DNA from 2 places in the Vreelandella sp. 21 genome. Region 2 is predicted to be linked to the other one. Evidence: predicted binding sites of a transcription regulator. Region 2 holds the regulator's gene; the other holds the start of a gene.
What was found. Region 2 encodes LexA, which represses DNA repair genes until DNA is damaged. Its sites were predicted from a motif close to TACTGTNTANNTANACAGTA; they were not measured.
Positions count from the first base shown of each region.

Region 1 (16,262 bases), 300 kb from region 2:
CCATCTAATATGGGATGGTCACAGCGGCCATCATCATTGGTGGTTACCGTTTTGAGGAAGCTGCGTTCGCCGTTAACGACACGATACAGATCAATTTTGACTCCCTCGCCTGGGCAGCCTTGCGCAGTATCCAGAACATGAGTTGTCACGTAACCCATTGGTTTCTCCAATATTTTATTAATGTAATTAGAGCTATTACCCTGTTTTTTCCCAATGCCTTACTTACAATAAGTAGCTCAACAGTGGGTAAGACACGGCATAGCCCAAAACCCAATGACTACATTTCTATATAAAAAATCGACACATTTCAAAGAATTTTTGTATACATTTTTATTAGGAAGCGTTGTTCACCCTGTCCAGCGCCAAAATTTTGACGCTACCTTAGCTACTCAGATTTTCTTTCCTAGGCGACGACCAGGCATCTATACACAAGCCCCTCCCTGGCAGAGATATTTAAAAATAAATTAAAAATCAAAAGCTTGAGCAAAAAATATGGTAGACGTAGCTGAGAAACCAGCATGCTATTTTTCGTATCAAGAAGCGCTATTAGCCAAATAGATGAGCATAAACAGGGCGAAATTATTTATTTTCAGCAGATTTTTTGTGTACAGTATTAACTTCAAAAATGAACAATAATTTCAAATCATTGAATACAACAACAATGGAGAGTCCCTCATGAGTGACGCAATTGCCTCGTCGGAAGAGCGAGCGCGAATAGATGGAAAGAGCACCTCCCTCTTTGATTTTTATGGAAAACCCAAATTCTTAAAGGTGCTGCCGCTTTCTCTTCAGCACCTACTGGCCATGATTGCTGGCGTGATAACACCGCCTATTATCGTTGCCGGAGTCGTTGGCGCGAGCGTCGAAGAAAAGCTCCTGCTTATCCAGATAGCGGTACTGGCATCAGGTGTCTGTACCGTGTTCCATCTATACGGTGTGTGGAAATTCGGTGCACGCTTACCTGCTATCTTTGGTGTCGGCTTTGCCTACGTACCGACGCTTGTGGCAGTTGGCGCTCAGTACGGGATTGAAGGAATACTCGGCGCCCAGTTGATTGGCGGTATGACCATGGTCGTGGTGGGCTACTTCATCCAATATATACGCCACCTGTTCCCCCCTGTCGTGGCAGGAACAGTGGTATTGGTAATCGGTCTGTCGCTATATGACATCGCTATTCGCTATATGGCGGGCAGTGGAAACGTTAATGCTGCCAATTTTGGTGACCCCATTAATTGGATCGTCGCTGTCGTTACGTTGCTCACTGTCTTAATTGCAGCTCAATTTGGTAAAGGGGTGATTAAGCTCTCTGCCATTATTGTGGGCATTGTGGTGGGCTATTTACTTTCCCTATCGCTAGGCTTGGTTAATTTCGACAACGTAGCCAATGCATCCTGGGTAGCCGTTCCCAAAGTAATGCCATTTGAAATGGAGTTTCACACTGCGGCCATTGCTTCGATGGTCGTCATTTGTGTTATCAACTCCGTACAAACTATTGGGGATTTATCTGCCACAACCGTTGGCGGTATGAACCGTGAGCTAAAAACAAAAGAGCTTACCGGCGGCCTACTCGGCAATGGTTTAACCACTACCGTCAGCTCTTTCTTCGGCGCCCTGCCCACCTCTACATTCAGCCAGAATGTTGGCATCGTAGCCATGACCAAGGTAATTAGCCGATACGTACTGGCGCTGGCAGGTATTTTTATGATTCTGGCGGGTCTCAGTCCGAAATTCGGCGCAATGATTACGACGATTCCTTACCCCGTTCTAGGTGGTGCAACAATTACCGTGTTTGGCATGATTACCATGACCGGCATCCAGTTGCTGGTTAAAGATGAGATGTCTGCGCGCAATATGACCATCGTCGGCCTTTCCCTAGCACTAAGCTTAGGCATCGCTGCAGAGCCATCAGCTATTGAGCAGTTTCCTGCGGTATTAAGAGACTTGATTGGCGGAGCGCCTATCGTTGTGGCCGCTATTACGGCTTTCACTCTGAACATCGTCCTACCCAAAAAATCTCTTTCAGATGAGGCTAAAGAAAGGGAAAAGATTGCTAACGAAGATAAAGACACTAAGGACGAAACCAATAACCAAGGTAATAACCTTAGCCAACGTAGCGTTCATGCCGAATAATGATGTGTTAATTAGCAACCAGACCATCATTTAAAACATGTACGACGCTTTAGAACTGCCGCTAGCCCGGCAGTTCTATTGCGTTATTGCAGAATACAATAATGATATTAATGGAGTGACACATGCACCGCTTAAACAATCTAACAATGAGAATGAGCTGGTCACTCGTTTTATTCTCTTTTCTGACATTACTGCTACTACTGAGTGGCACCGGACTCTACGCGGTCAATCATAGTCAGGAAAGCATCGAGCAATTTACCAACGTCAATGTCAATCAACAATCGACACTGAACAGAACCAATTCATCGATACAAAATGTACGTTTACAAATGGGCCGCCTGTACCAAGAGCTGAATCGCCCCAGGTTTCATAGACACCTCCAGGCCCTATACTAAAGGTATCTAGGAGGAACCATGAGCCATCCCCGCTACACTGAAGAATTCAAAATCGAAGCCGTCAAACAAGTGGTAGAGCGCGGCCATCGCGTGGCCGAGGTCGCTGAGCGGCTAGGCGTGTCAGGTCACAGCCTGTACAACTGGATTAAGCGATACGATAAGCCGGTAGAACAACGGCAAGAGGATGATGATCTCCAAGCTGAAAACCGTCGTTTGAAGGCCGAACTCAAACGCGTATTAGAAGAGCGAGACATATTAAAAAAGGCCACCGCGTACTTCGCCAGGGAGTCCGACTGAGGTACGCGTTTATTCAAAATTATTCGAGCCAATATTCGGTACGTCGCTTGTGTCAGATGATGGCAGTGCACCCCAGCGGTTACTACGCATGGTGTAAAAAAGCGCTCTCTAATCGAGCGCGGGAAGATGAGCGCTTGCTGGGATTGATCAAGCACTCCTGGCTTGAAAGCGGCGGTGTATATGGCTATCGCAAGGTCTACCAGGACTTGCGTGAAGCTGGCGAAGCTTGTGGGAAGCACCGTGTGGCGCGTCTTATGAATAGGGAAGGTTTACGCTCTCAGACGGGCTATCGACGACGCCCTGGCGGCTATGGCGATGGGAAACCGGCTGCCGTATCCCCTAACCATTTAGACCGTCAGTTTGAAGTAACAGCGCCAAATATTGCTTGGGTGACGGACATCACGTACATCCGCACTTACGAAGGCTGGCTTTACCTATCGGTAGTTATCGACCTGTTTTCCCGTCAAGTGATTGGCTGGTCGATGAAGTCTCGCATGACTACGGAGTTGGCACTGGATGCTTTGTTATCAGCAGTCTGGCGACGCAAGCCACAAGGAACGGTGATGGTGCATTCGGATCAAGGGAGCCAGTTTAGCAGTGGAGACTGGCAAAGCTTTCTGAAAGCGAATTGCTTGGTAGGCAGTATGAGCCGACGTGGTAACTGTCATGACAACGCCGTTGCTGAAAGCTTCTTTCAACTTCTCAAGCGGGAGCGAATCAAGCGACAGATTTATTCAACACGCGAAGCGGCTAGACGTGACGTGTTCAATTACATTGAAATGTTTTACAACCCAAAGCGCCGACACGGCACAAGTGATAACTTGTCACCGGTTGATTATGAAAGGCGTTACTTTAAGAGCCTAACGGGTGTCTAAAATATCCGGGGCGATTCAAACTCAACGCCAGCAGTGAAAACACCCAATCACATGCTCAGCTGACTTCGCTACCTCACCAAGCCGTACCTTGCACATAGAGCCAAACGCCATATACTGTATATATATACATATATGGCAACTCTAGTCCGTGCAGAGGTGGCAACTAATGGCTTCTTCCCCTTCCAGCGCTACCGTGTATAAAGGACGTGGTGCGACCTACGACCCGCATAACCGCTTTTCGCCAACTTGCAGCGTGGTAGAGGATGATGGCTGGTGGCATGAGGGGGCCACTACTTCGCTTGCAACGGAGATACGCGAGGAACCCAGCAAGAGCGCGCTTTCCTGGAACCGTTCACCGGATTTACCTTTTGACCGCTCACTCAACCCTTTTCGCGGCTGCGAGCATGGCTGCATTTACTGCTACGCTCGCCCTTCCCACGCCTACTGGGATTTGTCACCGGGGCTCGATTTTGAAACTAAATTAATCGCCCGCACAGGATTAGTTGAGCACTTAATAGACGAGCTTAGCCACCCCCATTATGTATGTCGTCCTATCAACCTTTCCGGTAACACTGACTGTTATCAGCCGCTGGAAGCGAAATACCAAACAACTCGTCGTTTATTAGAGCTGCTACTGGCATGTAGGCATCCGGTCACCTTGGTTACTAAAAGCACGCTAATACTGCGGGATTTAGACCTGCTAGCAGAAATGGCCGAGCATCGGTTAGTGCGGGTGTTTGTTAGCCTGACAAGCCTGGATGCCAACCTAAAACGTACCTTGGAACCCCGGGCGGCCTCGCCTCAGACGCGCTTAAAAGTGATCCGCGAGCTCAACACCGCAGGCATTCCAGTGGGTACGCTGGTCTCACCGATTATTCCTGGCCTTACTGATCACGAAATTGAACGCATTCTAGAAGCGGCCAGTCGAGCTGGCGCGCGCACAGCAACGTGGATGCTGCTGCGCCTGCCCCATGAAGTCGCACCAATGTTTGAAGCCTGGCTACAAGCCCACTACCCTGAGCGAGCCGCTAAGGTAATGAGCCTGATTCGCCAATGCCGAAGCGGCAAAAACTACGATGCACAATTTGGTAAACGCTTCCGTGGTGAAGGTGTCTTTGCCGACTTGATCGCCCAGCGCTTTAATCGCGCCAGCCGCCAGTGGAACATGCAGCCACGCACCGAACAGGGCCTGAACACCCACGACTTTCGACCACCCCGGGCGCAAGGGGATTTATTCATTTAAGCTAAGCCTTTTGATGTAGTAGCTTCCCGCAAAAGGAAACCCAATGACCTCGCTTAGCAAGACCAAATCAAGTTTTTACCGCCGCTTATATGTCGCGCATTTAATTGAGCAAGGCGTCGCAAGCGTACCAGCGTTAATTGAGGCCACCGGTATGCCTCGTCGTACCGCGCAGGATACTATCGCCTCACTTGCGGAGCTGGATATCGAGTGCGTATTCGAGAAAGGTGAAGGTGAACGCCATAATATTGGCCACTACCAGATACGTGACTGGGGGGCGATAGATCCTCACTGGGTTGCTGCTCATGCGGAACGGCTAAAGGTGGCACTTGGCTATTGCTGACGCACAAGTACTTAGCGAAAGGGTCGTGACATCAGGTCTACGGCCAACAGCGACAACGTTAGCAAAAACCAGCAACGAAACTGCACTGTCGATATACGGTTTCTAATTAAGCTCCCCAACCACATACCGGCTAATGCAGGGAGTACCGCGTACAGCGAAAGCGTCAGGTGCACGGTTTCCAAAGAGTGTTGCACCGCTAGGCTGCTGAGTAGCGCCAGGGTAGAAACCGTAAACGAGAGTCCCAATGCTTGGATCAGTTCGTTCCTTTCTATCCCAAGTGCCTGCAAATAAGGCACTGCTGGAAGTACAAACACACCCGTTGCCCCTGTAATCCATCCAGTTAAAAGACCGATAATGGATGACAACCAGGACTCATACTTGGGCAGAATATTAATCACAGGCGCCCAAAAAGAGCATATGGAATAAAGCATTAAGGCGCTTCCCAGACTAAACGCTGCCCAATCTGCGTCAAGCTGGCTCAATAGCGGCGCACCCAAAAAAGCGCCGACGGGAATACCAAGCATCATGCTAAAAAAGCGGCTTAGAACGTGCCAGTGATAACCGCCCTTCAAAAACTGCCAAATATTGGTAATTAACGAGGGCACTATCAATAATGCAGCGGCAACAACGGGTGAGTAAAGCGCCCCCAGAAGAGCCATAGCAACGGTAGGCAGCCCCATTCCGGTTACTCCTTTCACCAAGCCTGCTAGCAGGAATGTGCCCAACAACCAAATTAGCGTAGCAATATCGTTTGTCATGACGACATTGAAGCGTGACAGGAACCCCGCCACAATCAGGTATTTTCCTCTTAGGCTTCGGCTCAGCCTTAGGGTGGGATAGGAGCTTTTTATGCGTTTGGATTTATCAGATCTTCATCTTTTTCTGTGTATTGTCGAAGCAGGTAGCATCACTCAAGGAGCCATCAATGCTCACCTAGCCTTGGGTTCTGCCAGTGAACGCCTGCGCCGTATTGAGGCCGATGTTGAAGTCAAACTGCTTGAACGCCACCCCCGCGGTGTTATGCCAACAGAAGCCGGAGAAGCCCTAGCTCACCACGCTCGGCAAATGTTGCTGCAGCATAAAAAAATGCGCGGTGAACTTGAAGCGTTTGCCAAGGGGCTGTCAGGAACGCTTAGACTGCATGCAAATACTGCCGCACTTGCCTCTTTTTTGCCTCGCAAGCTTGCGCCCTGGTTACAAGCCCACCCTTCGCTGCATATGGACGTTAAGGAGCGAACCAGCCTAGCAATCATTCAGTCGATCCAAGCCGGCATTGTTGAGGGGGGAATCATCACCGATGCGGCTAACGCAGAGGGCTTAAAACGCGACGCTCTGGTGCCTGACCATTTAGTCGTTGTGGTGGCCAAGGGGCATCCACTATCTAGCCAATCATGGATTAGCTTTCACGAAGTTGTCGGACTGCCAATGGTTGGATTGAGCGAGGAAAGTGCGCTGCAAGCTCAAATCGAAGAGCAGGCTCGCCAGCTTGGGGCTTCATTAACACTACGGATACGCATGAAAGGATTTGGTGAGCTGTGCAATTTGGTAGCCCACCAAGTAGGCATCGCCATTATTCCTAAAGGCATTGCGCAACAATGGCTACAGCGTTACGACCTTAGCGTTGTGAATCTAAACGACCCGTGGGCCAAACGGCAACTGTGCTTGTGCTATCGCGATGAAGCATCACTGTCACCGGCTATGCAAAGCCTGTTTACTCATTTACGGCTTCCCTAAGCACTGAACGAGAACTACCCGCCGTTTAACTATCCGGCTCTGACCATGCTAATCGTGCGGCGTTAAGCGTCACGCTGAGCGAGCTTATTGCCATGGCGAGCACTGCGATCAACGGTGGTATAGCCATGACGACGACTACGCCAAGTGCCAGGGTGTTATAGAGTGCCGAAAAGAAAAGATTTTGCTCCATAACGCGCCGCGTACGCTTAGCGATGCTAAGCAATTTTACTATCCCACCGATCCCTGGTGTCATTAGCTGGGCGGATGCTCCCTCGCGGGCAGCTTCGCTGGCACTCAGTGGGGCAATGCCAGCGTCTGCTGCCGCCAAGCTTAGCGTATCGTTTAGGCCATCTCCCACAAACAGTGTTGGCGATGGTAACCCGCGTAATAGCCGTGCCTTGGCTTCCGGAGAGCGCTGGGCATAGCAAGCCTCGCGCACCAGACCAACACGCTCGCCTACCCAACTAACCGCGCCCTGTCGATCACCACTGATCATTGCAACCAGATAACCTGACCCTAGCAGGTGCTTCACGCTTAGCTCCGCATCGTCGACGGGTTGATCGGTCAGGTAGAACGTCGCCAGCCAGCCTGACTCATCCGCCAGCATTACTTGGGAAGCAAAAGCCAGCGCGGCCTCTTCCGCCTGGGAAGGAACATCAACCTGCTGTCGTGTCAGCCAACCGGCGCTACCTATCATCAGACATTCACCGTTTACAAGGCGAACACGGCGTCCTTGCCCGGGGAATTCATCAACGTCTTCTATGGAAGGCTGAAAGCTTTGTTGATCTTGGCCACCCGACCAGCGCGCCAATGCTTGCGCCAATGGGTGTTCGCTCCCGGCAACAGCGCTGGTGAGCTTGTGCTGCAACGTGTGTTCATCAATGCCATCCCGCGCTTGCCAGTGCAGTACCGCATGGCATCCTGTCGTTAAGGTTCCGGTTTTATCCAGCGCTACTGAACGAATACGCGCCAAGATTTCTAGCGCGGCGGGGTCACGCAGCGCAATACCTTGCTGCATAGCCTGACCGCTACCGGCAAGACTAGCCAACGGCACCGCCAGCCCAACGGCACAGGGGCATGCCACCACGAGCACTGAGAGCGCACGCACCAATGCATCCTCCCAGCCCAATCCAACGAGTAGCGCACCAAGCAGCGTCACTAGCGAGAGCACAAGTGCCAAAGGACTTAACCAGGCGGCAAAACGGTCGGCTAGTTTCTGCAGTTGCCCTTTTTGGGCCTGATAGCGGCGCATTTCATGACGCAGTCGATCCAATCGGCGTTTACCAACCCCCGCAGTGACCTGCATTATCAGTGGCGTCGTGCCTAGGTAGCGACAGCCGGCATACACTCTCTGCCCTGCACTGAAGTGACGTGGCAAGCTTTCACCGGTCAGAGAGGCGGTATCAATCCAACCAGGAGCATCAAGAATGCCATCTAGCGTCACTAACTCCCCCGGCGCTAACTTAACGTGCGTACCCGCGGCCACATCATTAATAGGAAGTAAGACCCAGGCCCCCTTTTGCCAAGCGCTTATAGCCGCATCTGGCAACGCCAGTGCATCCAGCGCTTTCAGCCCACGGTGGCGGCACAGCGTTTCTACCAGTCGCCCAACGAGCAACAGCACAATCAGCATAACCGCCGTATCGAAATACACCTCCGCCGAGCCGCGCCACAACAACCCAATCGACACACTCATTGCACCGATCGCGCCAAGACTAACCAGCACATCCATCCCTGGGCGTTTAGCAAGTAACGTGCGCCAGCCTGCTCGGTAAAACGGCAAGCCCGAATACACCACTACGGGTAGCGCAAAGGCTCCCGATATCCACGCCACCACTTGCTCTATCGATGCGCTCGGTAGCGCTCCCACATAAATAAGCAGTGATGCCAACATGGTCCACATACCGAATACGGCGCCTACTAACAACCGCAAGGTAAGGTAACGGCTCTCCTGCTCAAGACAATCATGGGCATCATCAACGGCTTCTAATTCAGTTAGCCGATAGCCCAACCGTTTGACTACCGGCGCAAGCTCCGTCAGATCGACTGCCTCTTGCGCACCTTTCACCCACACGGTTGCCGTGGGGTAGTGGACGCTAACGCCGATGACCCCAGGCAGACGTGCTAGCGCCCCCTCTACTGCCAGAGCACAGCTGGTACACCACATACCATGCAGGGTATAGAGGGGTGTGTTATGGCTAGATGTTTTATCGTCTTCTGGCATCGAGCTAACGTGGGCGTTATGACTTATAGGCAAGGCGGCACACTGATAATCGGCATACCCGCAAACACCACACCGAAAGCGGAAAACAAATATAGCCACGCCGAGACAGTGGCATGAAAGCGCTGGCGACCTTGATGCTGCTTCGCCACTTGGCAACTCCCCCAGGCAAGCGCCGCAAGCCCTACGGCAGCAATAAGACTAACACCACCTAGCGCGGCATTAAGACCTGTAAGCGCTCCCGCTTCTGGCGATGGTGGCGCTGCGGCACAGGCTACTGAAAGGCCGCTATAAACCGCCACAAACCATAGGCTCCATAGCGTTAGTCCGATAATTAAGTGGATGGGATGAGTAAAATGTAGTCGTACCATCACCATTATCCTCCTATCACCCGAGGCAGTATCGCCAACGCCCCGACTAACAACCAGAATGTGACCACGTTATAGCGCCAAAGTAGTGCCACTACGGCGGGTTCAAACGGCGCATGCGCACCCACGTAGCCATAACCAACGCGCATGCCTTGCAACACCGTTAAAATAACCGCTAGGCCACCATGAAAAAGCACGTAAACAAGCCCCACCAGCATCACCGCATCGTGGGTGGTTTGGGTTGGTGAAAGATCGGCTCGCCACAGCGCCCAGCCAGCGAGCCCCACTTGAAGCGCGCCTAACGCAGCGGCTAAATAGAGACTTGCTCTTAACCCTGCATCACGCTGCTGACGCAGCCCGCGCACCAGCTTCTCTACCACCACGCACCCAGCTAAAACCGCCCCGCCAGCTATGCCCGTTATCAGCAGAGACAGCGGCGGTGTATCTGGCATTTGCCACTCAGGCGAAACAGTCCATAGATAAAACCAGCCAAACAGGTAGGAAAGAAAGAACGAACCGTTGGCAATTAAAAACACCGCCATTGCCCAAAGCCCAGGGCCATCCATCGTGCGCGAATGGAGCGGCGGATCGCCTGGTTTTACCCCTGCATCAGGGGCTGCATTGGGGTGTGCACCGTTCTCCCACGACCAGCGCAGTAGAAACACTCCGGCAATCACTACAAAGATGCCCGCTAGCGCATAGACACGGGTTAATAAACTAATGCACACCACTGCCAGCGCCGCTGCGGCAAACAGCGGCCACCAAGAGTTACCAGGCAGGTGAATGATTTCGCGCACTTTGCCAGTAATTGGGTCGGTGCCCCACATTTCACGCCGGCCGTGGGAAGCCACCGCTAAGCCGTGCATACCCTTCGCCATGGTATGTGGCAAATTCGGGTCATCCCACAACGGATGCCGTGTTTCTACAGTAGGTAAGCTGACAAAGTTATAAGCGCTTGGGGGCATCGAGTTAGCCCATTCCAGCGTATCGGCATTCCATGGGTTCTGTTTGGCGGGTTTACCAAACCGGAAGTGCAGCGCGATATCCAGCAACACCATGGCAATACCCGCCGATAGCACAAAGCTGCTGACGGATGAGAGCAGGTTATAAATCTCCCACCCGGAGCCAGCCTCATAGGTATAAACACGCCTGGGCATACCTAAAAGGCCCGTCCAATGCATAATCAGAAACGTACCGTTAAAGCCTAAAAAGGTTAGCCAGAACCCCCAACGCCCGAGGCTTTCAGATGGCATACGCCCGGAAAATAGCGGCAACCAGTAATAAAGCCCGGCAATGAGTGGGAAGAACATGCCTCCCACCAATACATAGTGCATGTGGGCCACCACAAAGTGGGTATCGTGCACCTGCCAGTTAAATGGCACTAGCGCCAACATCACCCCGGTTAAGCCACCGCAAACGAAAATAATCAAAAAGCCCATCACCCAAAGCATGGGCAGTTTCATTTTAGGTTTACCTAGCCAAAGGGTAGCCAGCCAAACGAACACCTGAATCGCCGTTGGTACCGCCACCAGCATGCTAGCCGCCGAGAAAAATGCCTGAGCCAGCTGAGGGATTCCCACTGTAAACATGTGGTGTACCCAAAGCCCAAAACTGATAAAGCCCATAATAGCGATGGCAGCTACCACCCACTCATAACCGACAATAGGCCGCCCGGCAAAAACCGGTATTAGCGTGGAAACAATGCCCGCGGCAGGTAGAAAGATGATGTAGACCTCAGGGTGACCAAACAGCCAAAACAGATGCTGCCACAGGATAGGGTCGCCGCCTCCCGCAATCTGGAAAAATGGCATACCAACAGCGCGCTCAAGTTCCAGTAAAACGCTGCCAAGTATCAACGGTGGAAACCCCACCACGATCATCAGCGCCATGGCCAAGATATACCAAGCGAACAACGGCATTTTATGCAGCGCCATGCCCTGAGTGCGAGTACGCAATATCGACACTACCAACTCGACACCCGCAGACACTGCGGAAATTTCCACAAACGTGATGCCTAACAGCCAAAAATCCGAGCCCAGATCAGGCGCGAACTCTTTGCTACTAAGCGGGGTGTACATAAACCAGCCGCTGGAAGGCGCCATTTCAATAATCAGGCTGGAAGTAAGAATAATCCCGCCAAATAAATAGCAGAAATAGCCAAGTGATGTTAGCCGAGGGCAGACCAGGTCGCGGGCACCAATCATCTTTGGGATCAGGTAAATCGCCAGCCCTTCCAGCATAGGAATAGCGAACAGAAACATCATCACCGTGCCATGCATGGTGGTGACCTGGTTATAAATGTCTGGCGACATAAAGTTTTGGTCGGGCATCGCTAACTGGGTTCGCACCAGCATTGCTAAAATGCCGCCAATCAGGAAAAACACCATCCCCGTGACCATAAAACGCAGGCCAAGCGTGGTGTGGTTGACGATAGTTAAGGACCTTAGACCTTTGGGGTTCCCCCAAATGGTGTGCAAGTCTTCGTGCAATTGCTGCGGGTCATGCTCAATGGCTTCTTGATTGACACTCTTCATGGTGACAAGGCCTCCAGCCAAGCACCCAGGGCATCCAAGGTGTCCGTTTCAATTTCACTGTGGGTAGGCATCTTATTGCCTGGCTTTAGCGTTTGGTGATGCTGCAACCAGCGACTCACCGCCCCCTCTTCCATGGCAATCACCCCCGCGCCTAGCGTGGCGCGACCGCCCACATCTGAAAGCGTTGGCCCAATGCCCCCTTGGCTAACGCCCTCTACCTGGTGGCAGCGGGCACAATGCGCCATAAAAGCATCTCGCGCGTCGTCGTAAGTAGCATCGGCAACGGCCAGTTCGCTAAGCGTCGCCTCTTGTCTTGCAGTTAACCATGCCTCGAACTCGCTGCGTGGCAAGGCCTCCACATGCAATTGCATATGGGCATGGCCCACGCCGCAAAGTTCGGCACACTGCGCACCAAACACCGCGGGTTCATCGGCTTGTAAACGAATTTTATTTACGCGGCCCGGCAACATATCTATTTTCCCCCCCAGCCGGGGCACCCAAAACGCATGAATCACATCGGCACCACTGACATGAAAATCTACTGGCTCTCCAGCAGGCATCACCAGTTGATTAGCGGTAACAACCTCACCGCCTTCAGCATCGGGATAGCGCACTTCCCACCACCACTGATGGCCAATCACCTCGATAACTTCTGGCGGTTCGCTCATGGGTAGCGTTAGCATCCGCTGGCCGGCGGGAACGCCAAACAGTAGCAGCGCGGTAATGCTGGCCACAGGCAACATAATGCCGCCGCCAATAATCCACCGGCGAGCGATACGGCGCTCCTGGGCAGGTGTGCGTTCCACATTTCTTGGTTTAAAGGCGTAAAGCCAAAGAGCTGTCACCCCAATCAGTACAAGGGTGGCAAATCCGAGCATTACCCACCAAATTAACCGCACGTCTCGCGCAGCAGGCCCAGCAGGGTCTAAGATAGATCTATCACCTGTGCAGCCCGCTAAGCTCACCAGTAAGAAAGTCCCAAGCAAGCACGCTGTTCGACGAACCCATCGTGACGATAAATATGAAATGATGGTGGACGTTACGCCATTACGTTCCCTCATTTGCAATTTTCCTGGCATGCCGTTGGTCTGAATGACTTTTTCGCTTTGTCTAACCACAGGAAGTGACCATGACACTTACTCCCCAACGCTCGATAAAAAGCCGTGCCGCGCTGGCTGGCCATCCGCTTCACCCAGTGATGATTCACTTTCCTGTGGCCGCACTGATGGCGCTGGTCGCCAGCGACCTGGCTTACTGGTATACCCAAGACCCATTCTGGCTGCGCAGCGGTTTGTGGTTGGCGGGGGTAGGCGCGTTTGGCGGCTGGATTGCTTCGGTAGCGGGCATTATTGACCTGGTCACCGTGGCGCGGATCCGCCGCCTGATCACCGGCTGGAGCCACGCGATTGTGGCCGTTGTCATGCTTTCCCTGGCGTCGCTTAATTGGCTTCTGCGCTTTAATGAACCTGGCGCGGTACTGCCCTGGGGGCTGGCCATTTCGCTGGTCACTGCCTGCCTGATCGCGCTGGCAGGCTGGCTGGGCGGCCAGTTGGTATACGAGCATGCTGTCGGCGTCGACGTTGAGAAGTCGCCTTAACAGTGCAATGTCGGCAATAGTAGTGTTGGCACTTAAGGGAATAATCTTCATCGCGTTAACTCCAAGCCAGCGGTTTGGAGAGCACAAACCCAAGCACACCCAATATCCCCGTTAACGCGAGGATTAAGGCGCATAGACTGGCAACTTTTACGCCTTTGAAAATCCCCATTTCCAGCCGCAAAATCAGCCAGCCGAAACAGCCGTGAGCAGCCACCATTAGCACCACGGCACCTAGTTTAAGAATTAACCACCCCCCGAGAAGGCCATGCAGCAGAAACAGCAGCGTGCCCGACGCGATGGCGACCAAGGCAGCAGGTGTTGCAATGGAGTTATAGAAGAAACGTGGTATGGGAGGCGTGCCTTGCGCGAATCCAGCGTCTTTACGCAGCTGGAGCGCATGCAAAAGCAGAGCGGGTAAATAGAGAAGCGCGCCGCACCAGGTAACTAGCGCGGCGATGTGCAGCAGTTTTAGCCATGGCATTGAGGCTTCCTTGCGTTGCGTAAGGCGATAACGGGATTCACCCCAGATAACCTTAGTTAACAAAAGCGACTCTAGCTAGGCAGGATAGCGAAGATAGGCAGTTATAATCAGTTAAAAGCCCGCGTTAGGAGATATAGCGAGGGCTACTCCACAGCGATTTCGTAACCGGTGAATTTACGCAGATTAATAACCCCGGTATCAAAGATCAGGTACTGCCCTTTTACACCTTGAAGAGTACCTTCAATCAGCGGCTGCTTATCAAAATTATGGGACGTCACCTTACTTGGGAAAGTCGCCACAGGATAATGAAAGTCCAGCGGCGTTTCATCCAGCGTACGAATGGCATCCGCACCGTGCACGTCACGTAACTGCCCTAACCCATCGGCTAACAGGTTAAAAAGACGGTCACGCTCTGCGCACAAATCCAATGGTTTCACCTCGCCTTTAAGCATGGCACGCCAGTTAGTTCGGTCGGCCACCTGCTCTTTAAAGAGCATTTCGACAAAACCAGACTGTTGCCGGGTATTTACCTCAAGAATGGGCAATGCCTGAATGGCCCCTTGGTCCAGCCAGCGGGTTGGCATTTGCGTTTTGCGGGTGATACCTACCTTCAAACCGGATGAGTTCGCTAAGTAGACAATGTGTGGCTGGAAGCAGTGTTTTTCACCCCACTCGGGGTCCCGGCAGGTGCCCTGATGATAGTGGCACGTCTCGGGTTTCATAATGCATGTATCACACTGGGCTAAACGCTTAAAGCAGGGGTAACAGTAGCCTTGAGCAAAACTTTTTTTGGTTGCCCGCCCGCAGTGGGTACAAGCAATAGCGCCGCTCCAGGCAAGTCGCATCGGTGAGCCGATACGCTCATTCAGTGGTATTCGATGGTCGCCCGCGCGAAGGTGATACACCACCCGATCATCTTGGCGGCTAGGTAAGTCAGCAGCCATTTTTTGCAAACATCCTTGCACCGGGGATGCTACCGAGGCAAACAGATCATCAGTCACGCGTAGCATCCCGGGCAAGGCCTGCCATTTCAGGGGAAACACCGGCACCGGTCGCGCCAGCACCACAGGTACGCTGCTCCAGATAGCCGACACGGCTCTCTTCAGGAACGTTATTCTCCACCTCAAAACGCATCACCGCCTCCAGGCACAACTCGGTCTGTTCTGGCGTTAAATACCGGCCATCGGGCCATTTGCGCAACGCCACTGCCTGCTTAAGGCTTTCATAAATGGCGGGCGTCATTTGGTTAATCATTTTATCGAAGGTCATGTCACTCATCGTAGGCACCTTTAATGTTTGCTTCGTTTGGATGAATAATACCAGCCTGTGACCAGCCCCACGAGCAGCCCGCCCAAGTGCGCTTCATTCGCTACGTTGCCAAAGCCCACGCTACCGGCAATATCGGTCATGGTGAACACCATCCAGCCCAGCATGAAGACGACTAGCATCTGGGGGACGAAAAATCCGCTTTGCGGGGCACGATAGGACATCAGCCACACATGGGCCAGCAAGGCGTAAACCACACCCGACATACCGCCAAACAGCACTGTGCCAGTGACATATTGCGCAATGTTAGCGCCAATACCGGCAACCAGAAGCAGTAGCAGCATGGTACGACTACCCTGAAGCTGCTCGATTTGACGCCCGAAGTACCATACCCACATCAGGTTGAAGATCAAATGCATCCAGCCAAAGTGTAAAAACGCAGGCGACAGTAAGCGCCATACTTGGCCAGACGTTATTGTGTCACTAAGGTTGCCATATACGAGCTGCCCACCTGAAACGCCCACTGGCACGATGGTGAGCCCTACAATTAGTAAGTCGCCAAATACCCCTGTTAGGGCAAAAACAAATAGGCTAATACCAATCATCAGCGCTGTAACCGGCACTTGGCGCAACATCGGCACCAAACGATTCATCCCGCTTCGGTGGGTGGGTCGAACAGTCGTCGTAATCAGAGGCTCACCTCGCTCCCAGCGACTCACCAACGATCTCATTTCATCATGCTGGCGCGGGTCGGCAACCCATAGCAACTGGCCATCTGCTT
Region 1 is NZ_CP194673.1:1,403,866-1,420,127, reverse strand. Features, by position in the region: gene uraH (hydroxyisourate hydrolase) at 1-158, opposite strand, end outside; gene ACN06F_RS06580 (uracil-xanthine permease family protein) at 676-2,130, shown strand; gene ACN06F_RS06575 (Tar ligand binding domain-containing protein) at 2,253-2,525, shown strand; one part of gene ACN06F_RS06570 (IS3 family transposase) at 2,544-2,787, shown strand; one part of gene ACN06F_RS06570 (IS3 family transposase) at 2,787-3,697, shown strand; gene ACN06F_RS06565 (PA0069 family radical SAM protein) at 3,864-4,940, shown strand; gene ACN06F_RS06560 (winged helix-turn-helix domain-containing protein) at 4,984-5,280, shown strand; gene ACN06F_RS06555 (sulfite exporter TauE/SafE family protein) at 5,292-6,071, opposite strand; gene ACN06F_RS06550 (LysR family transcriptional regulator) at 6,130-7,014, shown strand; gene ACN06F_RS06545 (heavy metal translocating P-type ATPase) at 7,040-9,238, opposite strand; gene ACN06F_RS06540 (hypothetical protein) at 9,262-9,606, opposite strand; gene ctaD (cytochrome c oxidase subunit I) at 9,612-12,137, opposite strand; gene coxB (cytochrome c oxidase subunit II) at 12,134-13,198, opposite strand; gene ACN06F_RS06525 (DUF2231 domain-containing protein) at 13,267-13,734, shown strand; gene ACN06F_RS06520 (CopD family protein) at 13,790-14,215, opposite strand; gene ACN06F_RS06515 (DUF2797 domain-containing protein) at 14,359-15,225, opposite strand; gene ACN06F_RS06510 (YeaC family protein) at 15,209-15,493, opposite strand; gene ACN06F_RS06505 (rhomboid family intramembrane serine protease) at 15,505-16,262, opposite strand, start outside.
Region 1: ACN06F_RS06565 (PA0069 family radical SAM protein) is a predicted target of LexA. The motif match lies at 3,810-3,829, and genes of this name have one in related genera.

Region 2 (16,262 bases):
GAATCAACTGCGGGTATCGCTTCCGGTGGTCGTACGGGGTTAACGGCGGTTGTGGTTGGTGTGCTGTTTTTAATTAGCCTTTTCTTTGCGCCGTTAGCAGGTTCTATTCCGGCCTATGCGACAGCAGGGGCGCTGCTTTACGTGGCCGTTTTGATGGCGGGTAGCTTAGCCCACGCAAACTGGGAAGACCCAACCGACGCTGCGCCGGTACTGATCGCTGCCCTGGCTATGCCGCTGACGTTCTCAATTGCTGAGGGAATTGCGCTTGGCTTTATTAGCTATGTTGCGATTAAAGCGCTTTCGGGACGGTTCAGCGATTTGAACCCCGCCGTCATAACGCTGGCGCTACTGTTTGCAGCAAAATTTCTTTTCCTGGGTTAATTACCCGCTTTATCTTTAATCAATGAGAGACGCGATGAGCATCTACGGCGACTACATTAAGTCCGTTATTCGCACGGTTCCTGACTGGCCAGAGCAGGGCGTAAATTTTCGTGATATCACACCGCTACTGCAAAATAGTGCTGCCTTTCGTAAGCTGATTGATAGCTTTGTGCATCGCTACCAGGAAATGAACTTAGATGCCATCGCGGCGATTGATGCCCGAGGCTTCATCATTGGTGCGCCCTTGGCCTATGAGTTGGGCTGCAGCTTTGTGCCCGTTCGCAAGAAGGGCAAACTGCCTTTCAAGACGATCAGTGAGACTTACACGCTTGAGTACGGCCACTCTGAAGTTGAGCTTCATGCCGATGCTTTCCAGAAAAATGACCGTATCCTGCTGATGGATGATTTGATAGCCACTGGCGGTACTATGCTTGCAGCAGCGAATCTAATTCAACGCTCTGGTGGGCACGTGGTGGAAACTGCAACTATTATTGAGCTGCCTGAGCTGGGCGGTTCCCAGAAAATTCGCGACGCTGGCTATAGCGTATTCGCGGTATGTTCATTCACCGAAGACGAGTAACGCCTCTTATGAGCAGCGAACGCTATCATCAGCACTTCACCATTTCCTGGGATCAACTGCACCGCGACGTGCGTCAACTTTGCCATCAGTTAATTGAACGAGATTTCAAAGGTATCGTCGCGATTACCCGTGGTGGATTAATACCTGCGGCGCTTATCGCCCGTGAACTTAATATCCGCTTGATCGATACCGTTTGTATCAAAAGCTATGATCATATGGATCAAGGCGGTTTAGACATCATGAAGGGCGTTGACCATGATGGTGATGGTTGGCTATTGGTTGATGATCTGGTAGATACCGGTAAAACTGCCCGTGCCGTTCGTGAAATGTTGCCTAAGGCGCATTTCGTGACAATGTATGCCAAACCAGAAGGGCGCCCTCTGGTTGACCAATACCTTACCGAAGTGGCTCAGCAGTGTTGGATCCAGTTCCCTTGGGATATGGGCATTGCTTATGTTGAGCCGCTGGCGGATCAACTGAAGAAGTAATATGGCTAACCCGCTACCCGACGATTGGAATCAATGGCTTGGGCAAGAATTTCAGGCTGACTATATGTCAGCCCTGAAAGCATTTTTGGCCCAAGAAAAATCAGCCAAAAAAGTTATCTACCCGCACTCATCGCATTGGTTTCGCGCTTTTGAGTTGACACCTTTAGCCTCTGTGAAAGTCGTTATTCTAGGGCAAGACCCCTATCACGGCCCAAATCAAGCTCATGGGTTGTGCTTTTCGGTGCAGCCGGGTATCCAAGTGCCCCCCTCTTTGGTCAATATTTATAAAGAATTAGCTGCTGATGTGGGGTTTACGCCCGTGCGACACGGCTTTTTGGAGTCTTGGGCAAACCAGGGTGTGCTGCTGCTGAACACCGCATTAACGGTTGAGCAGGGTAATGCCGCTTCTCATCGTGGCAAGGGGTGGGAACACTTCACCGACTGCGCGATTGAAACCGTCAGTCGGTACGCTGAACCGTGCGTTTTCTTGTTGTGGGGTAGTCATGCGCGCCAGAAGAAAGTCCTGATTGATCAGTCGCGCCACTTGGTGTTGGAATCCCCGCATCCTTCGCCACTCTCGGCGCATCGAGGCTTTTTTGGCAATCATCACTTTTCCCGTGCCAATCAGTTTTTAGCAGAGCATGGGCGTTCACCGATTGAGTGGCAATTGCCGGAAACCCCTTAACCTACTGGTCAGTTGCGGGTAGAATGGCGCGCAATTTTGTAAGCTTGTCGATGCGACTTAGGTCGCCATCCTGAATCCCATGCAGCGAGGAAGTCCCATGAGTGTCTACGCCATTAATCATCCGCTTGTTCAACATAAGCTGGGACTGCTTCGCGAAGCTGATTTAAGCACCAAGAGCTTCCGAGAGCTGGCTGGTGAAGTGGCTAAGCTGCTGACCTATGAAGCAACAAAGGGGCTAGAGCTCGAAGATCATGAGATTCAAGGCTGGAACAACGAGCCTATTGCGACGCGTCGCTTGAAGGGAAAAAAAGTAACGGTTGTGCCAATTCTGCGAGCTGGTTTAGGTATGCTGGAGGGCGTAACTGATCTAATTCCTAGCGCACGCGTCAGCGTAGTGGGTCTTTATCGTGATGAAGAGACTCTTCAGCCAGTGCCTTATTTCGCCAAGTTCGCCAATGATATTGAAGAGCGCATGGCACTTGTCATCGACCCGATGCTTGCGACCGGTGGCTCAATGGTGGCGACGTTAGATATGTTGCGTGAGCGTGGTTGTGAGCATATGAAAGTCATCGTGCTGGTAGCTGCCCCTGAGGGTATTAAGCGTGTTCAGGATGCGTACCCAGATGTTGAGATTTACACCGCATCCGTTGATGACCGGCTAGATGAGCATGGCTACATCGTGCCTGGTTTGGGAGATGCAGGCGATAAGATCTTCGGAACGCGCTAAGCACTCCGACTAACAATGCCCCTTACGCTTCGCGTTGGGGGCATTTTTTTGGCTAACCACCGACAACGAAAACATTGGAAACGTTTAGATGAGACATTCAGCAAGTCATGAGTCTTGGCCCAAAATGCTGCTGACAGGTGCGCAAATGCTATTCGTAGCCTTTGGTGCACTGGTATTGGTTCCACTGCTGACTGGTCTAGATCCCAGTGTCGCACTATTTACCGCGGGTATTGGTACGCTGGTGTTTCACGGAATTACCAAGCAGACGGTGCCGGTATTCTTGGCGTCATCATTTGCGTTCATTGCTCCCATTCAAGGCTCGATAGCAAGCTTTGGCGTGTCAGCCACGCTGGGTGGCTTAATGGCAGCAGGGGTGGTGTACGTTGCCATTTCTCAAGTAGTACGTGTTAAAGGCACTGCTTGGCTGCACAGGCTGTTACCGCCTGTTGTTGTCGGGCCAGTCATTATGGTGATTGGTTTAGCATTGGCGCCAGTCGCTGTCAGTATGGCAACAGGAGAGACAAGCGATAACATTGGCTATGGTCAAGCGATCTTTCTTTCCATGGCCAGTTTGCTGGTAACGCTGATATTAGCTGTCTTCGGGCGTGGCATTCTTCGCTTGGTGCCGATAATGGGTGGTATCGCAGTGGGGTATGGCTTAGCGCTTGTTATGGGCGTTGTCGATTTCACTGTGGTGCGTGATGCTGCTTGGCTATCATTGCCAAACTTTACCGCGCCGAGTTTTCACTGGGCGGCTATTTTGTTCATGATTCCTGTCGCGATTGCTCCTGCGGTGGAACATATCGGCGATATGGTGGCGATAGGCTCAGTGACACGCAAAAACTATTTAGAGAAGCCAGGTCTTCACCGCACCTTGTTAGGCGATGGGCTGGCGACAATGGCGGCTGCGCTGTTTGGTGGTCCTCCCAACACAACCTACTCAGAAGTAACGGGGGCAGTGACGCTGACTAAGGCATTCAACCCCATGTACATGATCATCGCCGCAGTGATTGCGATTGTACTGGCCTTTGTAGGCAAGCTGGGCGCGTTACTGCAAACTATTCCAGGCCCTGTAATGGGCGGTATTATGACGCTGCTGTTTGGTTCGATCGCAGTGGTTGGTATGAATACCCTGGTGCGTGCAGGCCAGTCATTAACTGCGGCGCGTAATCTCGTGGTGGTTTCGTTAATTTTAGTATTTGGGATAGGTGGAATGCAGTTTGGAGGTGGTCAGTTCACCCTCCAGGGCGTGAGTTTAGCTGCGTTAGTTGGCATTGCGCTAAACTGGCTGTTACCCGCTGAGAAAGAGGGCGAATAGCCACTCAATCATACCTACCGGTTGGTCATTGGGAGTTGTTAATGGAAGAGGCAATTGATAGTCCATTTCCTGTACTCGGCATTGCCGCGTGGAGTGGGACTGGTAAGACGACTCTGTTAGCGCAGCTTTTGCCTCGCCTGCGCGAAAAGGGGCTCAGGGTGGGGGTGATAAAGCATGCCCACCATAGCTTTGATGTCGATCAGCCAGGAAAAGATAGCTATAAACTTCGTAAGGCTGGCGCTGCGCCTATGTTGATTGCATCCCGAGAGCGTTTTGCCATGATGCAAGAGACACCTGGCCAAGCAGAACCGGACCTTGGCTACCTCTTGTCACTGATGATTACCCAGGCGCCAGATTTGGTCATTGTCGAAGGCTTTAAGGCGTGGCCAATTCCTAAGCTAGTCCTGTACCGTGCAGGAATTGGCGATGTTTCCATTGTCAGTGGTGACTGGGTACAGGCGGTAGCGTCAAGTGGTTCGCTGCCTCCATCAATTCGCCCAACAGCTAAGCGGCTGGACCTGAATAATATTGAAGCGATCACTGAGTGGGTAATCGAGTGGATGAATGCTCAACCCAATGCTGTGGCTAACTAAATTAGCAGCTCCCAAATCAGTATTTTTATAACACCGTGGCTTGATTAAATAGGTAACGATATGCAGCTAACTCACCTCAATAAACACGGCGAAGCCAACATGGTCGATGTCGGAGATAAGCGAGAGACTCGCCGCGAGGCGGTAGCGTCTGGGCGTATCGTTATGCAGCCTAAAACGTTGCAGCTGTTGAGTGATGGCGAGTTGCCCAAAGGCGATGTGCTGGCGACTGCGCGCATTGCGGGTATTCAGGCAGCAAAGCGCACGCATGAGTTGATCCCGTTGTGCCATTCATTAGCGCTTTCAAAAGTCTCTGTAGATTTCGATATTGATCACGCTAACGGCTGTGTTGAAGTCTCCGCGCTTTGCCGCCTTAACGGACAGACCGGGGTGGAAATGGAAGCCCTGACAGCCGTGTCAGTAGCTTGTCTGACGCTTTACGATATGTGTAAAGCGGTGGATAAAGAGATGCGCATTGACGCCATTCAATTGGAAAGTAAGCGGGGCGGTGTTCGTGGCGATTATCAACGAGGTGTGCCAGAACCAATTGTGACTGGCGGTGGCGTTGCGGGAGAGGTTCGCTTAGGCGAGCGATGTGCATCCCCTTGCGTTCGGGTTAAGTTTCTTGCTGAGTTGCGTGAGCGGGTGGAAGAGAGTGACCTTGCCATTGGGCTTGATCAACTGCCGAGTCGAGATGTGGCGGGGTTGAAAGCGGCGTTAAGCGCTATGGATGCACGCTTTAATGTGTTGTCAGAGCAGCGCACGTTGTGTGCTATCAATCAAGTGATGGCCAACGATAGTGCGCGCCTTACCGATGAGGATGAAGTGGCCTTCTTTCCTCCAGTGACGGGTGGGTAATCAGATGGCTGATATTACAGAGACTGAATTGGATATTGCTGTCAGGGTTCAAGAAGAAGCGTTTAAAATGGATGATGGCTATGAAAGTGCGCTGCGCAAGCGCACCGATATCGGCGCTATTGTTACCTTCACGGGATTTGTGCGTGACTTTAATGAATCCCCTGATGTTATTGGGCTGACTCTTGAGCACTACCCAGGGATGACCGAGCGCACATTAACGCAGATTGGTGAGCAGGCCTATCGGCGTTGGGATTTACAGGCCGTGCGGATTATTCACCGCATTGGTGATTTGACGCCGGGAGACCCTATTGTGCGGGTGCTGGTGGCCAGTGCTCATCGCCGCGATGCTTTCCAAGCCTGCGACTTTATTATGGATTTTTTAAAAACCCAGGCGCCGTTTTGGAAGAAAGAGCACTCCCGTCAGGGGGCTTACTGGGTAAAAGAGCGGCATACTGATCAGCAAGCTGCAGAACGCTGGTAGACGATATTGCCAATAGCATTAATATCGCCAATGGCTTTAACTATCGCCAATGGCTTTAACTATCGCTAATGGCTTCTGAAGAGGGCATTTCGGTTGCCATTATTTGTAAATGTACGTCTGGCATGTGCTGTAGGTGATTGGCTAGCCAATGAATGAGCCTCGGTTGCAGTGCTTGACGCAAATCGGCCAATGTCTCTGCTGCTATTTCTAATAACTGATCATCTAGCCATTCGCTGAAACTATCTTCATCGAGTGGGCTGGTACCGCTGGCATCCAGCATCAAACGACCAATGCGGCACCAGCCAGTGTCGGTAGCCGTAACGGGAAGCGCTAAGAACAAACTGCCGCGCCGCGATGAATGAGAGCCGGTATCGAGCCCTGGATGAGGCACGACGCTGTTCTGATTAACGATGCAGGGCGGCTGGGGATAGCGTGCTTCGCAGCGTAAGCCTAGATTGTCGAACATCAACATGTCGCCATTTACCGGTGCGAGCGGGGCGTTAATACCGAGACTGGTGGCAATCTCTTGATGGGCAGCCTGATGGCGCGCCTCCCCATGCACCGGCAGCAATGTTTTCGGCCGAATCCATTGATACAGTTTTCTCAGCTCATCTTCGGCAGGATGCCCAGTAGCGTGTAATTCTGGGTGGTTCATCTCATCGAAAATTGACACCCCAAGCTGCACTAGGCGTTTTTTCAGTTGTTCAATAGGGCGCTCGTTGCCTGGTATGGCTTTGGCAGAAAAAATGATGCTATCGCCTGGCTCAAGATCCACAAACGGGTGCCTCCGCTGTGCTAAGCGTTGCAGTGCTGCACGTGGTTCGCCCTGGCTGCCCGTAGCAATAATCACCACCTCTTCTGGCGGCAGGTAACCTAAGTCATGGGGCGGTACTAGCGGCGGAAAGTCGTCTAGATACCCTAGGCCCTTCGCGACACTCACCATGCGTTCCATTGAACGGCCCATCAGACTGACGCGTCGGCCGCACTGTTGGGCAGCAATCCCAATCGCTAATACGCGGGCGAGGTTGCTGGCAAAACAAGATACCACCACGCGGCCTTTGCACTGCTTCAAGGTGTGAGCGAGTGCTTTTGCAACATCGCCTTCACTGCCTGAATGGCCGGGCATCGGGGCGTTAGTGGAGTCGCCTACGACGAGGTCGATAGGCGCGAGCGCACGAAATTGAGCAGCGTTAATGGGCGAACCAATTAACGGGTTAGGGTCTAGTTTCCAGTCCCCGGTGTGTAGCACGCGATAGTCGCCTGCCTGCATTAGGATTGAGCAGCTTTCAGGAATCGAATGGGTAACTTGAAGGTAACGCAGCGTGAAGGGGCCGAGCTCCATTGCATCACCCGGTTCCACAACGTTTATAGCGGCGCTACTAAGCTGATGTTCTGCAAACTTATGGCGCAGCAATCCCGCCGCTAACGGCGTTGCAAAAATAGGGCAATTCCACTTAGGCCAGAGCCACGCCACGGCGCCAATATGATCTTCATGGCCATGGGTAATGTAGAGTGCCTTTGGGGTAATGTTGAGTGCTGCTAATGTATCTGTATTGGGCACCTGCAGTGGAGAATTAGGTAGATCTTGGCGAATCATCATGCCGCAGTCGACGGCGATCCACTCATCATCGTATCCATACAGCGTAAGATTCATTCCAATTTCACCACACCCACCTAGCGGCAGTAGGCGCAGGGGAGGGCGACGGCGGGGACGAAGTTGAACGCGTGGTGGGTGCATCAGTAATGAAAAGCCTAAAAAGTAAGGCCTTAACTATACGGGAAGGCAGGGGCGGGTAACAATCATCGTGGCATTTGGCTGCGGTGCTTCCTTGATAAGCATAAGGTACACTATTTCGCCTATATACCGCTTACCTACCGCTGGTAGGTGCTTGTCGAACGTGCCGTTAAAATATGTCAAGAGTGTTTATTTATGTCTCATTATTACCGTTTGGTGGTTTCTTGCCCTGATCAAGTGGGCATTGTGGCGCGTGTCTCAAGCTTTATTGCTCAACAAGGTGGTTCTATCACTGAAGCAAGCCAGCATTCTGATCTTGAGACTGGCCGATTCTTCATGCGATACGAAATTTTGGCAGATTCGTTGGGTATGTCGGCGGAGGCGTTACGTAGTGCGTTTGAGCCGGTGGCTAAAGCCTTCAATATGCAGTGGTCGCTCGTCGATACTCAAAAGCGTAGGCGTGTGGTGTTGATGGTGTCGCGGGAGTCTCACTGCCTGGTTGATCTGCTTTATCGTTGGCAGGCTGGGGAGCTTGATTGCGATATTGTCGGGGTTATTTCAAACCATGAGGATATGCGATCACTCACTGAGTGGTATGGCATTCCTTACCATCATGTGCCCGTAGATCCTGATAACAAGCAGGTTGCTTTCGAGCAGGTGCAAACTCAGATTGATAGCGCAAGGGCTGACTGCGTTGTGCTGGCACGTTACATGCAGATTTTGCCACCTTCGCTCTGCTCACGTTACGCGGGACGGGTGATTAACATCCACCATAGCTTCTTACCCTCTTTTGCCGGTGCTAAGCCCTATCATCAAGCTTACCAGCGTGGCGTTAAGCTAATCGGTGCTACCTGTCACTATGTCACTGAAGAACTGGATGCTGGGCCGATTATTGAACAAGATATTCATCGGGTAAGTCATTGCCACACGCCAACGGATCTCGTGCGTTTTGGGCGCGATGTCGAAAAAGCGGTATTGGCGCGTGGTTTACGATGGCATTTAGAAGACCGAGTATTAATCCATGGCAATAAGACCGTGGTGTTCAGCTAAGCATGTTGTTTAGATACGCAGAGTTTTTAGTCAATTCAATTTTACAGCTGGCTTGTCGTTAGCTGACGGGTAGATAGGGGCATCCATGTCTTTCGCGCAAAGTGTTTTAGCTCCCTGGGCATTGTTGCTGACGTGGTTGGTATCGTTGAGCGTACTTGCATGGATGATATGGCTGCGCCCTTGGCGAGTACTGATAGGCGATGTGGCTCTTCAGCATCGGTGGTTAGCCGCGACGCTCGCTGTAGTGTTGATGTGGCAACTGCGTGCTCAGGCAGTCGATTGGCTAACCCTGCACTTAGTATTCACTGTCTTAATGACGTTGGTATTCAAAATGCCTCTCGCATTAATCAGCAATGTGCTGATTAATGTTGCGATGTCAGCTATTGGCCGCAACGAATGGGTGTTACTAGGCGCTAATGTATTGGTAACCGGCATTGTACCTGCGGTCATTACCGGTTTGGTATGGCGATGGGTAGATCGGCGCCTGCCGGATAACTTGATGATCTTTCTATTCGTATGCGGCTTTTTTGGCGCAGCGCTGGCAACACTGGCAGGAGGGTTGTCGGCGGTCTTGCTAATCATGGTGGCGGGTACCGACTCTGAAGCTGTGTACTTAGCCCAAGAGTATGCGCGCTTCTTACCCCTGTTAATGCCCTCCGAGGCTTTCATCACAGGGATGTTGCTCAGTATTTTATTGGTGTATCACCCGAGTTGGGTAGCTACGTTTAATGATCGTCGCTATATAGACTCTCAGTAACATTGCGATAGCCGGTGAGTATCTCTATCGAGTGCCTCACCGGCATTTACACTTACTCGCTTATCCCAGTGCTTGGCCGTTACCGCCACGTATGACACCAACTCCCACCCCTTCGATATCCAACTGCTGCGTGCGTAGGTCAATTTCTATGGGCGCAAAGTCGTTGTTTTCAGCAATCAGCGTCACCGTATGGCCCTGTCGTTTAAAGCGTTTTACAGTTACTTCATCTTCTAGCCTTGCCACCACAATCTGGCCATCACGAACCCGGTCGGTGCGATGCACGGCAAGAAGGTCGCCTTCCAGTATGCCAACATCCTTCATTGACAAGCCTCGCACCCGAAGAAGGTAATCCGCTTTGGGGGTAAAGTATTCAGCGGGGAGTGGGCAATAACGATCAATGTGTTCCGCTGCTAGAATCGGGCTTCCTGCGGCCACTTCGCCAATGACAGGTAAGCCATTGGGTAGTGGTTCTACGTTGGCGGCAGGCGCTGTTGCCGAGACATCACTGACATCCTGCGGTTCCTGATTAGGCAGTCGAATCCCCCGCGAGGTATTGCGAATGATGCGGATGGCACCTTTACGCTCAAGCGCTCGTAAATGCTCTTCAGCAGCGTTAGGGGAGCGAAAGCCTAGCGCTTTGGCAATTTCTGCGCGGGTTGGCGGATAGCCAAATTCAGACATCGTTTTAACAATAAAATCAAAAACATGCTGTTGACGAGCAGTAAGTGGACGCGACATAACAAACTCCAAAAAATTAAACAAGACAGTGGCTACATGTCGGCTTAAACAGTATGTGGTTAAGTATACAGTATGTTGCTCTGTCCAGTACATGCTAGAGCGTTTCGCTATGGCATGGGAGTCGTTATGCGAATGGTGTCAGGAGTGGAGATAAGAACGGTAAGTCTGAGGGGCTCTGTCGACGGAGCGTCTGATGGCAGGCGTTTGAATAGGGGCCTAGGGTGTATTTGAGCGTTGGGTAAAAAGCTAAAGATAAGTGATTGAGCCAAATAGCGTTATGGCATAGTATTTAACGATGTTTTAAACACTCGTTTTCTGGAGGGCGCTATGGCGCAATCTGATACGGTAACACGTATCCTCGATACCGCTGAGGTGCTGTTTGCCGAGCGTGGTTTTGCCGAAACATCGCTACGCAATATCACCAGTAAAGCGCGGGTCAATTTGGCGGCTGTCAATTACCACTTTGGTTCTAAAAAAGCGCTTATCCAAGCGGTGTTTGCGCGCTATTTAGACCCCTTCTCGCAACGTTTTCATACGGCGCTTGATGAGCTGGAAGCGCAGTACAACGGTGATGTGATTCCGCTTGAAGTGCTGTTGGAAACAATGGCAAGCACGGTGCTGGCAGTGCCTGCTGAGCGCAATAGCCTGAAGGTGTTTATGCGTCTGCTAGGATTGGCGTATAGCCAGGCACAAGGGCATTTACGCCGTTATATCCAACAGCAGTACGGAGACGTATTTACCCGCTTTACTGAACTCGTGCGCCAGGCAACGCCAGATTTACCTGATGCTGAGCGTTTTTGGCGACTGCATTTCATGTTGGGCACCGTGATTTTTACGCTGTCGGGTCTAGATGCGCTGCGAGACATTGCTGCGAAAGACTATAATGAGCAAGTAACCGTCAGGGATTTGGTAAGACGTTTACGCCCTGTCGTGGTTGCTGCCATGAATGCTCCGCTACCGCCTGCTGCTGATGAAGGACATTATGCGAACGCCCACGCTAGCTGAACTACCCCCGCAGAATGGTGGTTGGATAGAAATCAATATCAAACAGCAGCAGCTATGCTGGTGGCAAGGGCGTACGCTGCAGTACACGTGCTCTGTATCCACCGGTGAGAAAGGTGTAGGACAGCAGGAAGGTAGTGGTCAAACCCCCCTGGGATGGCATTATATCCGCGCATCGATAGGTGGCGGTTTAGCTGATAATGCTGTTTTTCGGGGGCGACGGTGGACTGGGGAGGTGTTTACGTCGGCGCTTGCGGCGGAATTCCCTCATCGTGATTGGATATTAACGCGCATTTTGTGGCTCTGTGGTTTAGAGAGAGGAGGGAATCGCGGCGGGGATGTCGACACTCAGCGTCGCTTTATCTACCTTCATGGCACGCCACCTGATCAACCGATGGGTGTGGCTGCTTCACATGGGTGTATTCGGTTGCGCAATGACGATCTGCTTTATCTTTTTGAGCATGCGCCGCCGGGCACACCTGTTTGGCTTCATAATGGCTAAGCGTAGGCAGCTTATTATTGATTTTTTGACACGAGAGATTGATCAACTAAAATTGACGGCCCTTTTGTTGGATCCATCACAATGACTCAATCTTTAGGCCCGGTCATGCTTGACCTTGAAGGGCCGCGATTAACCAAAGCTGAAAAACATCTTTTGATGGACCCTGCTGTGGGCGGTGTCATTTTATTCGCTAGAAATGTCGAGAATGCTTACCAGGTTAGAAAGCTTTGCAGTGATATTCGTCGTGTCCGCGGCGAGCTGTTACTTGGTATTGATCAAGAAGGCGGTCGCGTTCAGCGAATTAAAGAAGGCGTTACTCGCATGCCAGCCATGGCACGCATTGGTGATCAATTCGCTGAGGATTCGGCATCCGGTCTTGCACTAGCAAAAGATGCGGGTTGGTTGCTGGGGATGGAAATGGCTGCTTGCGGTCTGGATATCAGCTTTGCGCCTGTTTTAGATGTCGAAAGTGGCATCTCTAGCGTTATCGGTGATCGTAGCTTCAGCACCGACCCTGCACACGTCGCTGCGCTGGGTCAGTGTTTTATCAACGGTTTGCATGAAGCGGGTATGGCGGCGGTAGGTAAGCATTTTCCTGGCCATGGTGGCGTTGCCGCTGACTCCCATGTGGCGTTACCTGTGGATGACCGTCCGCTGGCGCTTATTAAACAGCGCGATCTTGTTCCGTTTAGCCAGCTTGCTACTCAGCTTGATGGTGTTATGCCTGCCCATGTTATTTATAGTGCGTTTGACTCACGTCCTGCTGGCTTCTCACCTAGCTGGTTGGGAATGTTAAGAGAGTCCCTGGGGTTTAAAGGTTGTATCTTTTCAGATGATTTAAGCATGGCGGGTGCTCATGAAGCGGGTGACCCGAAGGAGCGCGCCAGTGCTGCCCTTGCCGCAGGATGCGACATGCTATTGGTCTGTAATGACCGCTCTGCAGCGTTAGACGTTGTTGAAGCATGCCAAGGATTACACAGCAAACGACCAATCAAGCTACGCTATGGGCGAGCCCGTCCAGATGTGGATGCGCTAACGGCGCTTGGCCGCTGGCGTCGTACCCATGCCAAATTAGAAGCGTTGGCGAACTAACCCCATCTTTTCTTAAATTATTTCGTTTTTAAGTCACTGACTAGTTAACCTCTTCTTGGAGTAACCCGATGTCCAAACTGGATAAAGAGGCGCTTGAGTCGCTTGACTCAATGCGTGAGCTGATGGATAACGCTGACTGCTTAATTTCTCAAGAACAAGTTGAGCGCGCACTGGATCGAATGGCCGAGGCAATTAGCAAAGATCTAGGGGATAAGTTGCCGGTTTTTTACTGTGTTATGAATGGCGGCTTGATCACTACAGGGCACCTGCTAACTCGATTAGGTTTCCCTCTTGAGGTTGATTATCTGCACGCGACCCGCTATCGCAATGAGTTGCGTGGTGGCGAACTTTTTTGGCGTGTTTCTCCAGAAATTCCCATGGCAGGGCGCCACGTAGTCATCGTCGATGACATTCTTGATGAAGGCTCTACGTTAGCCGCTATTCTTGCCTACTGCGAGGAAGCCCAAGCGGCGAGCGTTACAACGGCCGTGCTGGTGGATAAGCAGCATGACCGTAAAGCGGTGCCTGGCTTAAAAGCCGATTACTGTAGCCTAGAGGTTGCAGATCGTTACGTGTTCGGCTTTGGCATGGATTATAAAGGCTACTGGCGTAATGCCCCTGGAATATTTGCTCCCAAGGGCATGTGATGTTCTGGCCTAGCGGGGCGAGAAGCGCCTGGCTAGGCCTGTCTCCGCAATCATTCGGGTTGATATCTCTTCTACTGAAAAGCGTGTCGTATCGATAAACGGGATGTGCATCGAGCGATATAGCGACTCAGCCTGTTCAACTTCTTGCAAACACTGATCCATTGAACTGTAGCGGCTGTTTGGACGGCGCTCGTTGCGTATTGCTGCTAGCCTGCGAGCATCAATTGTCAGACCAAACAGCTTGTGTCTATGAGGAGCCAGTGCCTTGGGTAGTTTTAAACTGCCATCTTCATCCAGGTCATCTTCAGTTAATGGGTAGTTAGCTGCTCGAATACCAAATTGAAGCGCTAGATAAAGAGAGGTGGGTGTTTTTCCGCAACGTGAAACGCCAACCAGAATAATGTCGGCTTTATCGTATTGGTGCGTTCGTGCGCCATCATCATTATCTAGTGCAAAATGGACGGAATGGATGCGATCCATGTAGACATCATCGCTACCAATCGAGTGCGTTCTGCCGACGCTGTAAGAGGAGTGTGTTTCTAGCTCTTGCTCTAGGGGTTCTAAAAAGGTAGAGAAGATATCCACCTTGAAACCTGAGGCCTGTCGAATGACGTTACGGATATCCTGATCCACAATGGTATCAATGATAATCGGCCGATGGCCGTCACGGACGGCGGTAGAGTCGATTATTTCCGCTAAAGCTTGAGCCTTTTCCAGCGTATCAATGTAGGGCTTTGTAAGCATATTAATTTCAACATCACTAAATTGAGCTAACAGGCTACGCCCAAGGCTTTCTGCCGTAATGCCAGTACCATCAGAAATAAAAAAAGCTGTTCGCTTCATCGCTAAATCCGTCAATAAATAAAGTTGCTATTGTGGGGTGAGGCGTGGGTTAGCACAATCGTTGCCAAGCCATTCACATTGCAGTTCGTTTTAACGCATATTTAATAAAAATTACCTCATTAAGACTACATAAAAAGCCCTTTATTGCACTTTGTTGTAAAAATCCTCCACTCCGTTCGCTATTAGACCAATGGCGAATGCGGCAGGGCGATGCTAGTGTGACATGGTCAATTAGAGTCGGCCTGTCAGGTCGCAAAGCAGTCTAAAAGCGAGGGGGTTGCGTGGAAGAGTACATTCTATGGTTCGATCAGCTAGGTATGGCAGACGTCGAACGTGTGGGTGGTAAAAACGCTTCGCTTGGCGAAATGATCTCGAATTTATCAGGTGTGGGCGTGACAGTGCCGGGTGGATTTGCCACGACGGCCCATGCCTATCGTGAGTTTCTCTCTCACGAAGGGCTAAATGACCGCATCAACGCCACCCTTGCTCGCCTTGATGTCGATGATGTTAAGGCGTTGGCAGAGGCTGGCAAGACTATCCGCCAGTGGATTATTGATACGCCACTTCCCCCTGCATTTGAACATGCTTTACGCGGTGCCTATGAGCAGCTTCAGGCTAAGCATCCCAGCTTGAAAGTTGCCGTACGCAGCTCGGCCACGGCAGAAGATCTGCCTGATGCGTCTTTTGCTGGTCAGCAGGAAACGTTCCTCAATATTGAAGGTTTTGACAATATTAAACAGGCGGTGCACGAAGTGTTTGCATCGCTATTCAACGACCGCGCGATCTCTTACCGCGTTCACCGCGGCTACGCCCATGAGAATGTGGCGCTGTCTGCGGGTGTGCAGAAGATGGTGCGTTCAGAGACAGGTGCTTCTGGGGTTATGTTTACGCTGGATACCGAGTCTGGTTACCGCGACGCAGTGTTTGTCACTGCTTCCTGGGGGCTTGGTGAAACCGTCGTCCAGGGGGCTGTCAATCCTGATGAATTTTATGTGCACAAGCCCACGCTTGAGGCTGGCCGTCCCGCGGTGCTTCGCCGGACGCTAGGCTCTAAATTGATCAAAATGATCTATGGGCAAGATGCCAGTGCTGGTAAATCAGTTGAAACTGTTGATGTGCCGTTTAATGATCGTGGTCGGTTCTGTATTAACGATGAGCAGATCATGGATCTTGCACGGCAAGCCATGACCATTGAAAAACATTACCAGCGCCCGATGGATATCGAGTGGGCACTGGATGGTGATGATGGTCAGCTTTACATCGTTCAAGCACGTCCTGAAACCGTTGTTTCACAACAGGAAGGAGGAAAGTTAGAACGCTTCCACCTGCGTGAAAAAGGACGCACGCTGATTACAGGGCGGGCGATTGGTCAGCGGATTGGGCGTGGCACGGTAAAAACAGTACTTAGCCCAGAAGAAATGGACAAGGTTCAAGAGGGTGACATCCTGGTAACCGACATGACCGACCCGGATTGGGAACCGATCATGAAGCGTGCATCAGCGATTGTTACTAATCGTGGTGGACGAACTTGTCACGCGGCCATCATTGCGCGGGAATTGGGCATACCTGCGGTGGTCGGTTGCGGGGATGCAACCACTCAGCTTAAAGAAGGCATTGATGTCACGGTGTCCTGTGCCGAAGGTGACACTGGCCACGTATATGAAGGGCTTCTGGCATTTGACTGCAAGGTCTCAAGTGTCGACGCGATGCCGGAGATCCCCTTCAAAATTATGATGAATGTGGGTAACCCAGACCGTGCATTTGGCTTTGCTGGCTTACCCCACGCTG
Region 2 is NZ_CP194673.1:1,702,381-1,718,642, forward strand. Features, by position in the region: gene ACN06F_RS07965 (NCS2 family permease) at 1-381, shown strand, start outside; gene ACN06F_RS07970 (adenine phosphoribosyltransferase) at 416-961, shown strand; gene gpt (xanthine phosphoribosyltransferase) at 970-1,449, shown strand; gene ung (uracil-DNA glycosylase) at 1,451-2,134, shown strand; gene upp (uracil phosphoribosyltransferase) at 2,232-2,861, shown strand; gene ACN06F_RS07990 (uracil-xanthine permease family protein) at 2,950-4,179, shown strand; gene mobB (molybdopterin-guanine dinucleotide biosynthesis protein B) at 4,221-4,772, shown strand; gene moaC (cyclic pyranopterin monophosphate synthase MoaC) at 4,833-5,627, shown strand; gene moaE (molybdopterin synthase catalytic subunit MoaE) at 5,632-6,108, shown strand; gene ACN06F_RS08010 (ribonuclease J) at 6,164-7,762, opposite strand; gene purU (formyltetrahydrofolate deformylase) at 8,039-8,893, shown strand; gene ACN06F_RS08020 (energy-coupling factor ABC transporter permease) at 8,979-9,650, shown strand; gene lexA (transcriptional repressor LexA) at 9,711-10,388, opposite strand; gene ACN06F_RS08030 (TetR/AcrR family transcriptional regulator) at 10,716-11,393, shown strand; gene ACN06F_RS08035 (L,D-transpeptidase family protein) at 11,371-11,892, shown strand; gene nagZ (beta-N-acetylhexosaminidase) at 11,974-12,984, shown strand; gene ACN06F_RS08045 (hypoxanthine-guanine phosphoribosyltransferase) at 13,053-13,631, shown strand; gene ppsR (posphoenolpyruvate synthetase regulatory kinase/phosphorylase PpsR) at 13,641-14,474, opposite strand; gene ppsA (phosphoenolpyruvate synthase) at 14,756-16,262, shown strand, end outside.